3 linked regions of the Tistrella mobilis genome follow. The protein of the gene in region 1 interacts with the protein of each later gene in a pairwise test. Links are inferred from orthologs where the notes say so. Each region holds a gene or a part of one and is shown on either strand. Other genes may lie near its edges. The genes, in order: P7L68_RS06530, P7L68_RS24785 and sfsA.

Region 1 (4,802 bases):
GGAGGACAGCGAGGCCCGCCGGCGCTATCTGAATGCGCGCGCCACCCTCGGCACCCTGCTCAAGCTCGGGGCCGTACCGGTGATCAACGAGAACGACACCGTCGCCACCGCCGAGATCCGCTTCGGCGACAATGACCGGCTGTCGGCGCGGGTGGCCGAAATGGCGTCGGCCGATCTGCTGCTGCTGCTCTCCGACATCGACGGGCTCTATACCGCGGATCCCGGCATCGACCCCACGGCCTGCCATATCCCGCGCGTGCCGCGGCTGACGCCCCGGATCATGGCCATGGGCGGCGGCTCCCGCTCAGCCGTCGGTACCGGCGGCATGGCCACCAAGCTTGCCGCCGCCCGGGTCGCCGGCGCCGCGGGCTGCGCCATGGTCATCGCCCTCGGTCGGCATATCGGTCCGGTCGGCGCGGTGGAAGCCGGTGGTCGTGCCACCTGGTTCGATCCCGAAACCACCCCCCATACCGCCCGCAAGCGCTGGATCGGTGGCCGGCTAAGCCCTCGCGGCACGCTGACGGTCGATGACGGGGCGGTGCGGGCACTTGCCCGTGGCGGCAGCCTGCTGCCCGCCGGCGTGCGGCTGGTGACCGGCCGCTTCCAGCGCGGCGACGCGGTGGCGGTGGTCGATCCCTCGGGCCGCGAGATCGCCCGCGGCCTCGCCGCTTACGGCGATGCCGATGCCCGCGCCATCGCCGGGCATCGCTCGGCGGAAATCGAGCAGATCCTCGGCTTCCGCGGCCGGGACGAAATGATCCATCGCGACGACCTCGTCTTCCATGGCGGCGATACCCCCGCCACGACCGGAGACGACACGGAGGAGGCCCAAGCGTCATGACCGACACCCTGAGCACCGCCGCCCGGACCGTTTCGGCCGCTCCGGTCGCCACCCCGGCCGAACCGGTGGACGCCATCGCCCTGATCGCCGATATGGGCCGCCGCGCCCGCGTGGCGCAGCGCGCGCTCGCCCAGGCGACGCCCGAGGCCAAGACCGCCGGGCTGACGGCTGCCGCCGCGGCAATCCGCAAGGCCGTGCCCGCCATTCTGGCCGCAAATGCCGAGGACATGGCCGCCGGCCGCGCCCGCGGGCTGACCGGTGCCCTGCTCGATCGCCTCGCGCTCGACGAAGGCCGTATCGCCGGCATCGCCAAAGGCGTGGAAGACGTTGCCCGTCTGGCCGATCCGGTCGGCCATGTGATGGAAGAATGGGACCGGCCGACGGGGCTGCATATCGCCCGTGTCCGGGTGCCGCTGGGTGTGGTCGGCGTGATCTACGAAAGCCGCCCCAATGTCACCGCCGATGCCGGGGCGCTCTGCCTCAAGGCCGGCAATGCCGTGATCCTGCGCGGCGGCTCCGAGAGCTTCCACTCCTCGCGCGCCATTCACGCCGCGATGGTGGAGGGTCTGGTCTCGGCCGGCCTGCCCGCCGATGCGGTGCAGCTGGTGCCGGTCACCGACCGTGCCGCCGTCGGCGCCATGCTCGCCGCCTCGGGGCTGATCGACGTCATCGTGCCGCGCGGCGGCCGTTCGCTGATCGAGCGCGTCCAGACCGAGGCCCGGATGCCGGTTTTCGCCCATCTTGAAGGCCTCTGCCACGTTTATGTCGACGGCGCCGCCGATCCGGAGATGGCGAAAGCGATCGTCATGAACGCCAAGCTGCGCCGCACCGGTATCTGCGGCTCGGCCGAGACCCTGCTGATCGACCGCGCCGCGGCGCCACGGATGCTGACGCCGATCGTAACGGCGCTGCTCGACGCCGGCTGCGAGGTTCGCGGTGACGACGCGGTCCAGGCGGCCGATCCCCGCGTGGTGCCGGCAACCGAGGAGGACTGGCGGACAGAGTATCTGGACGCCATCATCTCCGCGCGGATCGTCGACGGGGTCGGCGGGGCGATCGATCATATCGAGGCCTATGGCTCGCACCACACCGACAGCATCGTGACCGAAGACCAGGCCATTGCCGACCGCTTCCTGGCCGAGGTCGACAGCGCCATCGTGATGCACAACGCTTCCACCCAGTTCGCCGATGGCGGCGAGTTCGGCATGGGGGCCGAGATCGGCATCTCCACCGGCCGCATGCATGCCCGCGGACCTGTGGGCGTCGAACAGCTGACCACGTTCAAATATGTCGTTCGCGGCCAGGGCACGCTTCGCGCCTGAGCGGGCAGCCCCCGAAGCGGCCCAGGGTGACCCGCTATGGCGGGCCGCCGGCCGCCGCCGGGGCATGACGGTGGGTCTTTATGGCGGATCCTTCGATCCGGCGCATGAAGGTCATCTGCATGTTGCCTTGCGGGCGCTCCGGCGGCTTCGCCTCGACGAGGTGTGGTGGCTGGTGAGCCCCGGCAACCCGCTGAAGCTGAAGGCGGGACGGGTGAGTGCACCGCTCGCCGACCGTCTGGCCGGCGCCCGCGCCCTGGCCCGCCATCCGCGACTGCGCGTCACCGCGATCGAAAGCCGGCTCGGCACCCGCTTCACCCTCGATACGGTGCGTGCACTCAAGGCCCGCCGTCCCCATATCAGATTCGTCTGGATCATGGGTGCCGACGGGCTGGCGGAACTGCATCGCTGGCGTGACTGGCCGAAGCTGATGGCAGAGCTGCCGCTCCTGGTGATCGACCGCCCCGGCTATGGCGCACGGGCTGCGGCGGCGCCGGCAGCCCGCCGCTTCGCCCGCAACCGCCTGCCCGAGGTCAGGGCCCGCGCCCTGCCCCGGACGAAGCCCCCGGCCTGGGTTCTGCTGCATGGCAGGCTGGACCCGCGCTCGGCCACAGAAATCCGCGAGGGCAGGCGGCCGGGTCTTCCGGTCGCCCCGCCTCGCTAGACCATCGCGAAAAGCCGCGATGCCTGTTATGGTTACACCATGGCGCCTGCGGGATCCGCGGTCAGACCGCCTCCCCGCCCCCGCCAACGCTTGATGAGGTTCGCTCTGTTGCAGACCGACAGTCCCATCACGGTGCCCGCGACGCCGCCGGCACCGCTCAGCGCAGACCAGGTGCTCGATCTGGTTCGCGCATCACTCGACGACGACAAGGCCGAGGACGTCGTGGTCATCGACCTGGCCGGCAAGACCGATTTCGCCGACTACATGGTGGTCGCGAGCGGCCGGTCGAGCCGACACGTCGCCTCGCTTGCCGAGAAGCTCGAGATGCGCATCAAGGCGTCGGGCGACCAGTTGCCGGTCACCGAGGGCCTGCCCCTCGCCGACTGGGTGCTGGTCGATGCCGGACCGGTGGTGGTGCATCTTTTCCGGCCGGAAGTGCGCGCCTTCTACAATCTGGAGAAGATGTGGGGCGCCAGCCTGCCGGGCGACGGCGCTCAGCGCGTCGCCGAGTGACGTCTGCCATCCGGCGCGGTGTCACCGCGCGGTCCGGACCGGGCCGCGCGGGCATGCGTTTTGCGCCATGAGCCTGATGCTGAAGGTGACACTGGTCGCGGTCGGCCGTGCCCGCGGCGGTCCGGAAGCGGCGCTGGTCGAGGACTATGTCCGACGCCTGCGCTGGCCCTTCACCCTGGTCGAGGTCCAGGCCCGCAAGGCCACCCTGCAGGGTGAGGCACTGAAGGCCGAAGAAGCGGCGGCGATTCGCGCGAAACTGCCTCAGGGCGCTGCGCTCGTGGCGCTGGATGAACGCGGACGTCTGCTCGACAGCCGGGGCTTCGCTGCGGCGCTCGGCGGTTTCGCCGAAAGCGGCAGGCGCGATGTCGCGCTGGTCATCGGTGGCGCCGACGGGCTGGACGCCTCTCTCCGCGATCAGGCCGATCTGGTCCTGGCTCTCGGCCGCCTCACCTTCCCCCACATGCTGGTACGTGCACTGATCGCCGAACAGATCTATCGTGCACAGACCATCCTCGACGGCCATCCCTATCATCGGGACTAGGCCGCCGAGCCAGCGCCAGAGACCCGGGGGGATCCATGGAATTCGACATGCGCCGCATGGCGGCACCCGACCGCTACAAGATCCTGGGATCGACCATCACCCCCCGCCCGATCGCCTGGATCACCTCTCTGTCCTCCGAAGGCCGGGTGAACGCCGCCCCCTACAGTTTCTTCAACTGCATGGGCCATGAGCCGCCGATCCTGGCGATCGGCATGCTCCGTCACCCTGAGGACCGGTTCAAGGACACCCCCGCCAACATCCTGGCGACGGGAGAGTTCGTGGTTCATCTGGTCTCGGAAGCGGTGGCGCCGCAGATGAACATCACCTGCATCGACGCCCCGGCCGGCGTGAATGAACTGGCACTGGCCGGGCTCGATACCCTGCCCTCCACGGCCGTGCGCCCGCCCCGGATCGCGAGCGCCCCGGTCGCCTTCGAATGCCGGCTGCACACCGCCATCACCACCGGCCCCCGCCAGGCGATCATCCTGGGCGAGGTGCTGGTCGCCCATGTCCGCGACGACGCCATCCTGGACGCTGCCCGCCACCATGTCGACACCCCGGCGCTCGACCTGATCGGGCGCATGCATGGCGGCGGCTGGTATGCGCGCAGCACCGATCTGTTCTCGATCGATCGCCCGAGCTGGCGGGATTGGGCGCCGGACCATCCCGAGGCGGTGGCCCGTGCAATGTCCGAAACGACAGCGGCGGCCGAAGACTGACGGGCCGTCCCCGCAGCCGGCCCGGCCCGTGACAAGCCGGGGGCATGGCCCTCCGGCCTGTGATCCGCCCCGCCAACCCCCTATATGTAGAGCGGAAAACCTGATAGAAGCAGGACCGTTCACGACCGCCTGCGCCGATGTTGCCCGAGGATCCGAGCCCCATGACCACCGCCCATACGCAGCCGCCGCGCCCCGTCGTTCTGTG
Region 2 (4,671 bases), 4.1 Mb from region 1 along the record:
CAGCCGGGTGGAGAAGGCGCTGCCGCCCCGCGGCCGGTTCATGGAGATCCGGGGCAATCGCCTGCACTATCTGGACGACGGCACCGGCCCGGACGATGACCGGCCGGCAGTGGTGATGGTTCACGGCCTCGGCGGCCAGATGCATCACTTCACCCACAGCCTGCTCGGCCGGCTCAGGGGCGATCATCGGGTGATCGTGGTCGACCGGCCGGGTTCGGGTCATTCCACCCGGCCCGATGATGCGCCCGCCAATGTGCTGGCCCAGGCCGGCGTGATCGCGGATTTCATCCGGGCGCTGAAGCTGCCGCGCCCGCCGCTGCTGGTCGGCCATTCGCTCGGCGGCGCGATCGCATTGGGCGTGGCGCTGGATCATCCGGAGACGATTTCGGGCGTGGCGCTGATCGCCGCTCTCACCCATCCCCAGGAGACGCCCCCCGACATCTTCAAGGGGCTGGCGATCCGCTCCGATACCGCGCGCCGCCTGATCGCCTGGACGCTGGCGACGCCGATGTCCTTCCTCCGCGGCCGCAAGGTGCTGGACGAGGTGTTCGGCCCCGATCCGATCCCCGCAGACTTTGCGATCGCCGGCGGTGGCCTGCTCGGCCTCAGGCCCAAGGCGTTTCGCTCAGCCTCGATCGACATGGTGGCGGCCAATGACGACCTGCCTGCCATGGCTGCCCGCTATCCCGACATCGCCCTGCCCATCCACATGATCTTCGCCCGCGGCGACCGGATCCTCGACTGGCGCGCCCACGGCGAAGCCCTGCAGGCGAAGCTGCCGGCGCTGCAGCTGACGCTGATCGACGGCGGACACATGCTGCCGGTGACGGCACCGGATGCGGTCGAGGCCCTGATCCGCAAGGCGACGCAGCGGGCTTGACCTTTAATATGGTGCCATATTATATGGCGCCTTATGGAAAGACTGGACACCAAATATCAGGCCCTGATCGACGAGAGCCGACGGCGAGGCCTCACCGGGCTCGACGGGCTCCGGACCTGCATGGAGCTGCTGTCGACGGCGCGGGCAATCGATCGCGATTGCGCCATCCGGCTCGGCAATCATGGCCTCTCGGAGGGCAGGTTTGTGCTGCTCTTCCTGCTCCGCGACCGGACAGAAGGGCTGGCACCGCACGTCCTGGCCGATCGGGCCGGCGTGACCCGTGGCACGATCACCGGCCTGCTCGACGGGCTGGAGCGTGACGGTTTTGTCCGACGCACGGCTGATCCCGAGGATCGCAGACGGGTCAGGGTGATGCTGACGAAGTCCGGCGAAGCCGTGACGGCCAGGGCGTTCCAGGAGCATGCCAGCTGGATCGCAGGGCTGACTGCCGGGCTTTCGGCGGAAGAGCAGGCAGAACTCGTGAGGCTGCTCGGCAAGTTGAGAGCAGGCCTTGCCAGCGAGGACGGATCATGAAGCCGACGGTCCTCTCCCCCGACCGCCATGCCGCGCTGAATACCGGAGAGGTTGCCGCCACGACCCTCGCCGAATGCCTTGCGGTCGATTTCGGAATCCTGATGCGGTCGGTTTTCCCCGATGCCGGTGATCAGGTGCTGCAGGCGATGGATGCGGCGGCGGCGCTCGGCATCTCCCGGCGCATGGCGCTGGCGGCGGAGCTGATCATCGGCCGTTACAGTCCCGGGGTGATCCCGCGCCTGACCGATCATCCGTCGGATACCGTGCGGGGCTGGGCCTGTTTCGCGGCAGGCAGGACCGCACCCGCGGATCACGTCTCCTGGCGCGAGGCCATCCGCCCCTTCGCCGATGACGGCCATTTCGGCGTCAGGGAATGGGCCTGGCTGGCGATCCGTGACCGGATTGCCGCCGATATTCCGGGGGCCATCGCGGCGCTGATGCCCTGGACGGCCGAGACCTCGCCGCGCCTGCGCCGCTTCGCGAGCGAGGCGACCCGGCCGCGCGGGGTCTGGTGTGCCCATCTGAAGCCGCTGAAGACCGATCCGACCCCAGGCTTCGCCCTGCTCGACCCGCTGAAGGCGGATCCCGAAACCTATGTTCAGGATTCCGTCGGCAACTGGCTGAATGATGCCGCCAAGGACCGGCCGGAGACGGTGCTGGCGCTCATCAGCCGCTGGCAGGCCGAGAGCCCGGTACCGGCCACGGCCAGGATCTGCCGGCGGGGGCTGCGCTCGATCCGGGCGTGACGCGGGTCAGGGATGACGCGGGTCAGGCGGCAACCGACTCGGTCAGACCGACATCCCAGCCGGTATCGTCGTCGAAAAACAACCGCCCCCGCTTGACCCGGAGCGCGACTGTCCGGCCGTTGGCGAGACCGAGGGCGTCGGCCTCCTCGCGCGGCAGTTCGGCCTCGACCAGATCCAGCCCGGGTACATCAAGCTCGATGCGCACCGAGGCGCCGAAAGCGACCAGATGGCGCACGGTCGCCGGCAGCGCATCGGCCGCACCTGCCGGCAGCACCGCCAGATCATGGGGCCGGACATAGAGCGTACCCTGTTCGGCGCGGGTCGCCTCCAGGCCCGCTGGCAGCGGCAACCCCGCCGTGCCGGCCCCGCTGACGCCGGCGACCTTCAGCCGCCCCGCCTCCACCATCACCGGCAGTTTGTTGACGTTGCCGAAGAACTGATACACGAAGGCCGTCGCCGGCCGGTCATAGACCTCGGCCGGGGTGCCGATCTGTTCAATCCGGCCCTGGGACATCACCACCACCCGGTCGGCGACTTCCAGCGCCTCTTCCTGGTCGTGGGTCACGAAAACACCGGTCAGGCCCAGATCGTCGTGCAGGCGGCGCAGCCAGCGGCGCAGCTCCTTGCGGACCTTGGCATCGAGCGCACCGAAGGGTTCGTCGAGCAGCAGCACCCGGGGTTCGATGGCAAGCGCACGCGCCAGCGCCACACGCTGCCGCTGGCCACCCGACAGCTGGTTGGGGAAACGATCCGCCAGGCTTTCCAGCTGCACCATACGCAGCAGCGATGACACCCGCTCGGCAATCTCGGCCCGGCCCGGGCGGCTGGCGCGCGGCCGCACCGTCAGGCCGAAGGCGACGTTGTCGAAGACGGTCATATGCCGGAACAACGCATAATGCTGGAAGACGAAGCCCACCCGGCGCTCGCGTGCGCCCAGACGGCCCGCATCTTCACCGCCGAAGCGGATCGCGCCACGGTCGGCGGTCTCCAGCCCGGCGATGATGCGCAGAAGGGTGGTCTTGCCCGATCCCGACGGCCCGAGCAGTGCCACAAGTTCACCATCGCGGATGTTCAGGTCGACATCGACCAGCGCGTCATACCCGCTGAACCGCTTGGAGAGGCCCTTGATCTCGATCATCGTGCGTGTCCTTTTCCACCACGACCGGAATTGTCCGCGGGGAAAGGGTTCGAGTCAAATGATTTCACAGTCGTACTCAGCGCATACCCGCCATGTCATCCACTATATACATTATTTTTTGTGTGATTTTTGCTCGATGCAGGCAATCAGCGTTTCCTTCAGTCCCGGCAGACGCTCCAGGGGAAGGGACAGTTCTGCCTGCGGGTCAGCCCTGCCGGCAGGGATCAGGGTTCCAGCGAGGCAGATGCTGGCCGGATCATCATATTCGCCAAGCCCGTCGGCAGTGACCGTCACCACCTCCCCCGGAAGCGGCGGCGCATCGGCGGCACCGCCATGGGGGGCAAGGGCGGCGGCATCGAGGCGCAGCAACACGGTACCGGCACAGCAGGCGGCGCAGGAGGGCAGATCCCCGGCCGCCTGGCCCAGAGCGGCGGGGACGCCATCAGGCGCATCATCCGGCGCCAGCCCCAGGATCAGCGAGACCAGATCATAAGGTGTCGCCCATTGCGCGACGTCCAGGGCCTTGTCGTCGACAGGCGTCGCCGTGTGAATGCCGCCATTGCAGCGGTCCCCCGCCGGCGCCAATACCAGATCCTCCAGCACCGGCACGCCATTGGCCGTCGCAAGCCGGCCCGACAGCAGCATCGAGAACGCGCCCGTACCGCCGCCATTCTCGACGAGTTCATAGACCAGCCGATCACTGTCGAAACGGCCGACCAGACGGCTGCCGACCCAGCCCCGCGACCAGCCACCGGGGTTGCCGCCTTCCGGTCCGGCCGGCGGACGAACCATCACCGCCATGTCCTGGTGACGCTCCGGCATGATCTCTTCTCCCGGACAGCCGGCAAGAGGCAGGCGTTCCAGCGCGGTCTCGCCGGTATAGGCCTGGGAGACCAGGCTGTCGAAGCAGGCCGGATGAACCCCGGCCGGATCGAAGGACGGCGACGGTACCGCAGACAAGGCGGGGGCAGACAAGGCGGGGGCAGACGAGGCGGGGGCGGCCCAGGCCAGGCCGGCGATCAGACCGGCGGCGAGCGTGCTGCGGATGCCCATGACGTCGGATGCTCCTGAATTGCGGGAGAATCCTCACTCCCGCCTGGATGGTTGGGCAGTCAGCGCTTCCTGCCGCAGCCAATCGGTGAAGGCCAGGACCCGCGGATCGTTCCAGCCGGTCTCGGTCGACACCAGATGATAGGCCTGTGCGGCCTGGATCTGAATGGAAAGTGGCCGCACCAGCCGCCCCGCGGCCAGATGATCGGCGATGAGCGCGCTGCGCCCCATGATCACCCCCTGCCCGGCAACGGCCGCAGCCACCGCCACACCGGTGTCGTTGATCCGCATCTGCCGGTCCAGATCATCAGGCGGGTTGAGCC
Region 3 (4,556 bases), 2.7 Mb from region 1 along the record:
GTCGTCATGGGTGGGGCCGATGCCACCGGTGGTGAAGACGTAATCGGCCTTCGCCTCCAGCGCGTGGATGGCGTCGATGATCTCGGCCTCGACATCGGGCACAACCCGCACCTCGATCAGGCGGATGCCTGCCGGGGCGAGTTTGGTTGCGATCATCCGCACATTCACATCCTGGGTCCGACCCGACAGGATCTCGTTGCCGATGACCAGCACAGCAGCCGTGCGGGAGGCACCGCCGGTGGCCGGGCTGGTTTCGGCAGGGATGGTGGTCTCGGCGGGGGTCGTGTCGGTCATCTGGCGGGTCCCGTACTTGAAGATGGCGCCTCGATCTCACCGGCCCGGATCAGCCAGTCGATGGTCGCGCGCAGGATGGTGTCGAGCGGCGGCGGCGCATAGCCCAGATCACGCTTTGCCCGGTCGCTGTCGATGGCGACCATGTGACAGGTGATCCGCGCCGCATCGGGCGTGATGGTCGGGCGCAGCCCCGTCAGCCGCGAGACGCCGCCCAGCGCCCGTGCCGCCGCCATCAGCGCCCAGGGCGGCGCCACGCGGTCCGTCAGCCGCCGGCCCAGAATGTCTCCGGTCCGACGGATCAACTCGCGGAAGCTCGCCTCCGGGCCGCCCAGAAGATAATTCTCGCCGATCATCGCGCGATCGGCGGCGGCGACCACGGCATCGGCGACCGCAGCGGCGCCGGCAAAACTACCGCCGCCGGGCGGGATGGCCGGCAGGCGGCCACCGGCCGCCAGGCGAAGCAGCCCGGCCCAGTTGTGACGATCCCAGGCGCCCAGAATATGGCCCGGGTTCAGGATCACGGCATCGACGCCGCGGGCGATCGCATCCTGCACCGCCTCTTCCGCGGCCGCCTTGCTCGCCACGTAACCCACGGGATGATCGGCCCCGACCTTGGGGCAATGCTCGTCGATGCGCCGGCGATCGAACCCGTAGACCGAGGCCGAGGACACATGGACTAGCCGGCGGACCCGGGTCAGCAGCACCGCCTCTGCCACGGCGGCGGTGCCGTCGACATTGGTCCGCCACTGCCGGGCCCTGTCGCGCGGATCGGTAGAGGTGTCGGCCGCCAGATGCAGACAGACATCGGTGTCGTCGGGCGTGCGCGCTGCCATGGCATGGGCGTCGGTCAGCGGCGCCTCGATCAGCTGCACGCCCTGTGCCTCCAGCCAGCTGCGGGTCTCAACCGGTGTTTCGGGCCGGATGAAGGCCGTGACCGCCCAGCCGGGATCCCGCGTCAGCCGCAGGACCACATGCCGGCCAAGCATGCCGCCCGCCCCGGTGACCACGGCGCGCCGAGGCATCTGTGTTCCCGAACCGCGCCTGTTCATGCTCGTCCCCGTCACACATCCGGCCATATCGATACGGCCGGGCCAATCTGCTCGCGGGGATTATGACCGTGCTCGCCCCGGGCTTCCAGTCCGCAGGCCATCCCGCCACCACTTGCACCGGTGCGGACCGGCGCCTAGTCTGGCGCCATGACCGATACGCTGCCCGAGCCGACGACGGATCTCCCCGGCCCCGATCTCCCCGGCCCCGATCTCCCCGGCCCCGATCTCCCCGGCCTCGTCTTCACACCGCCGCTTGAACCCGCGCGTCTCGTGCGGCGTTATAAGCGTTTCCTGGCCGATATCGTTTTCAACGACGGAAACGGGACCACCGCCCATGTCGCGAACCCGGGCAGCATGGCCGGCCTCGCCGACCCTGGTGCCCGGATCTGGCTGCAGCGTTCGGCCGATCCGAAACGCAAGCTGCCACTCTCGTGGGTGCTGGTCGAAACGGCAGGCGGCGCCCATGTGGTGGTCGATACCGGGCGTGCGAACGGGCTGGTCGCCGGGGTGATCCGCGCCGGGCTGGTCCCCGGGCTCGGCGGTCCGGGTACGACTCTCCGGCGCGAGGTACGCTATGGTGCGGCCTCGCGGGTCGATCTGGTGGTGGATCCCGAAGCCGGGTCGGGCGCGCTGCCGGTCTATGTCGAGGTCAAGTCGGTCACCCTGTCGCGCAAGGCCGGGCTCGGCGAATTTCCCGACGCCCGCACCGCCCGCGGTGCCCGGCATCTGGCGGAACTGGCGACGCTGGCGCAGAGCGGCACCGCACGGGCCATGCTGATCTATGCGGTGATGCGCAGCGATGCCGACCGCGTCGACGTCGCCGCCGATATCGATCCCGCCTATGCCGCAGCGCTGGACGCCGCCCGCGCCGCGGGGGTCGGCGTCACCGCACTCGGCTTCGATGCCACGCCCCGGGGCATAAGCTTCGCCGGCCTGCTGCCGGTCGCCGGCTCTGCGAGCGGCGGATGACGGCCGTCACGAAAACGCGCATGTCCCGAGATTGCCGGACGGCCGCTGGTGTAATATCTATGCAGTCAAAGCAGCCATCGCGCAGAACACTCAGTTGCGCAGAACACCCGGGCCGGTACGGCGGATGACGCCGGGGGAAAGCAGGAAACGATGATCAAGATCCACGCGCCCGAGGATTTCGAGGGCATGCGCAAGGCTGGCCGTCTGGCCGCCGACGTCCTCGACTTCATCACCCCGCATGTGCAACCGGGGGTGACGACGGAGCGCCTCGACCAGTTGTGCCACGACTTCATCCTCGACCACGGCGCCATCCCTGCGCCGCTGAACTATCGGGGCTTCCCCAAGTCGATCTGCACCTCGGTCAATCACGTCGTCTGCCACGGCATCCCGACCGATCAGAAGGCGCTGGCCGACGGCGATATCGTCAACATCGACATCACCGTCATCCTGGACGGCTGGTTCGGCGATACCAGCCGGATGTTCCCGGTCGGCAAGATTTCGCGCAAGGCCGAACGGCTGATCGAGATCACCTATGATGCCATGATGCTGGGCATCGGCGTGGTGAAGCCCGGTGCCACTTTCGGCGATATCGGCCACGCCATCCAGAGCTTCGTCGAGAAGCAGAAATGCTCGGTCGTGCGGGATTTCTGCGGCCACGGCATCGGCCGGGTGTTCCACGACCAGCCCAATGTGCTGCATTACGGGCGCCGCGGCGAGGGCGAGGAGCTGAAGCCGGGGATGTTCTTCACCATCGAGCCGATGGTCAATCTGGGCCGGCCCGATGTGAAGATCCTGTCCGACGGCTGGACCGCCGTCACCCGCGACCGCCAGCTCTCGGCCCAGTTCGAGCATACGGTGGCGGTGACGGAGACCGGCTGCGAGATCTTCACCGGCTCCCCCCTCGGCCTCGACCGCCCGCCCTATCGCACCGACATCGCAGCCTGACCGCAGCACCCGCAGGGGATCCACGATCGCGATGACCGACCGGCGCCGCCCCGACCCGAACCAGACCGCCGCGGCGCCGGTAACCGGTTTCGCCCGTGCCGCCGACATGATCGCCCGTGCGGCGGCGCGCCCTGCCGAAGAGGTACCACAGGCAGCCCCGGCTGCGCCGCAGCCGCCGGTACTGGACGTGGAATCCATGCCCTGGTGGCAGGAGGCGGGTCCGGTCCGGACATCGGCTCCGGGACTCGACGAAGCCTCGGGCCGCGTCGCCCGGCCGGCACTGCCCGACACGCCCGAAAGCGGAGCGGCGAAGCCCCATTACCACGGCCATCGCCAGCGCCTGCGTGACCGGCTGCTGGAGCGGGGTGCCGATGCGCTGGCCGATTACGAGTTGCTGGAACTGCTGATCGCCGCCGCCATTCCGCGGGGCGACGTAAAGCCGATCGCCAAGCGCCTGCTTCAGGTTTTCGGCAGCCTGGGCGGCGTGCTGCATGCCGAACCGGCCCGGCTGAAGGCCGTAGAGGGTGTGGGCCCGGCAGTGCTGGCCCAGATCAAGCTGGCCGAGGGGCTGAAAATCCGCTCCATGCGCGAAGAGGTCATCGACCGGCCGCTCTTCGCCTCGTGGCAGGCGCTGATGGACTATCTGATGGCCGATCTGGGCCATCTGCGGGTGGAGCAGTTCCGGGTACTGTTCCTGGACCGCAAGAACCGGCTGATCGCCGACGAGATCCAGCAGCAGGGCACCGTCGACCACACGCCGGTCTATGCACGCGAGGTGGTGAAGCGGGCGCTGGAACACGCCGCCTCGTCCCTTATTCTGGTCCACAATCACCCGTCGGGGGACCCCACCCCCTCACCGGCCGATATCGACCTCACCCGCCGTCTGGTCGATGCCGCGCGCCATCTGGGCATCTCGGTCCACGACCACATCATCATCGGCCGGCGCAGCTATAAGAGCTTCAAGGCCCTGGGGCTGCTCTGAGCGCTCACTCCGCCGGGGTGACGTCGACCGCCATCTGCGGCACGGCCCTTGCCGGCGGCTCGGTGGGTGCACGGGCCGGACGCTGCGCAGGGCGGGAGAGTTCATAGACATCGACGGTCTCGGTGCGGCCGCGCAGCATATGCGCGCCGAGCGACCGCGAATCGACCCCCGCCGGCAGCGGCGCCAGCGCCAGCACGGCTTCCGAGACCAGCACCGGCACCTTCAGCGTCTTGGCGAGGCCTTCCAGCCGGGCGGCGGTGTTCATCGTGTCGCCGATGAAGGCGATCTCGTGCTTGGCATCGCCCAGTTCGGCGACG

The links.
Region 2: the proteins of P7L68_RS06530 (region 1) and P7L68_RS24785 interact in binary tests that used the Escherichia coli proteins (3 or more experiments, as listed by UniProt). The link is inferred for Tistrella mobilis from one-to-one orthologs.
Region 3: the proteins of P7L68_RS06530 (region 1) and sfsA interact in binary tests that used the Escherichia coli proteins (3 or more experiments, as listed by UniProt). The link is inferred for Tistrella mobilis from one-to-one orthologs.

What each region holds. Positions count from the first base shown.
Region 1 is NZ_CP121017.1:183,776-188,577, reverse strand. What follows is about bases 1-3,000. They hold P7L68_RS06530 (glutamate-5-semialdehyde dehydrogenase), read left to right. Parts: upstream 1-837; coding sequence 838-2,163; downstream 2,164-3,000. Other genes in these bases: rsfS (ribosome silencing factor), read left to right, coding at 2,933-3,000; P7L68_RS06525 (nicotinate-nucleotide adenylyltransferase), read left to right, coding at 2,129-2,824; proB (glutamate 5-kinase), read left to right, coding at 1-841. Outside these bases: more of rsfS, read left to right, coding at 3,001-3,337; 23S rRNA (pseudouridine(1915)-N(3))-methyltransferase RlmH, read left to right, coding at 3,405-3,878; P7L68_RS06510 (flavin reductase family protein), read left to right, coding at 3,914-4,597; gpmI (2,3-bisphosphoglycerate-independent phosphoglycerate mutase), read left to right, coding at 4,759-4,802. UniProt on the Escherichia coli protein: Catalyzes the NADPH-dependent reduction of L-glutamate 5-phosphate into L-glutamate 5-semialdehyde and phosphate. The product spontaneously undergoes cyclization to form 1-pyrroline-5-carboxylate.
Region 2 is NZ_CP121017.1:4,265,499-4,270,169, forward strand. Bases 1,241-4,109 are described here. They hold P7L68_RS24785 (sulfate/molybdate ABC transporter ATP-binding protein), read right to left. Parts: upstream 3,299-4,109; coding sequence 2,183-3,298; downstream 1,241-2,182. Other genes in these bases: P7L68_RS24775 (MarR family winged helix-turn-helix transcriptional regulator), read left to right, coding at 1,241-1,414; P7L68_RS24780 (HEAT repeat domain-containing protein), read left to right, coding at 1,411-2,160; P7L68_RS24790 (hypothetical protein), read right to left, coding at 3,410-4,109. Also shown: P7L68_RS24770 (alpha/beta fold hydrolase), read left to right, coding at 1-880; more of P7L68_RS24775, read left to right, coding at 914-1,240; more of P7L68_RS24790, read right to left, coding at 4,110-4,351; transcriptional regulator GcvA, read right to left, coding at 4,385-4,671. UniProt on the Escherichia coli protein: Part of the ABC transporter complex CysAWTP involved in sulfate/thiosulfate import. Responsible for energy coupling to the transport system.
Region 3 is NZ_CP121017.1:2,851,384-2,855,939, forward strand. The notes cover bases 648-3,401. They hold sfsA (DNA/RNA nuclease SfsA), read left to right. Parts: upstream 648-1,490; coding sequence 1,491-2,312; downstream 2,313-3,401. Other genes in these bases: P7L68_RS18680 (NAD-dependent epimerase/dehydratase family protein), read right to left, coding at 648-1,316; map (type I methionyl aminopeptidase), read left to right, coding at 2,463-3,257; radC (DNA repair protein RadC), read left to right, coding at 3,289-3,401. Also shown: P7L68_RS18675 (competence/damage-inducible protein A), read right to left, coding at 1-294; more of P7L68_RS18680, read right to left, coding at 291-647; more of radC, read left to right, coding at 3,402-4,239; P7L68_RS18700 (adenylate/guanylate cyclase domain-containing protein), read right to left, coding at 4,244-4,556. UniProt on the Escherichia coli protein: Binds to DNA non-specifically. Could be a regulatory factor involved in maltose metabolism.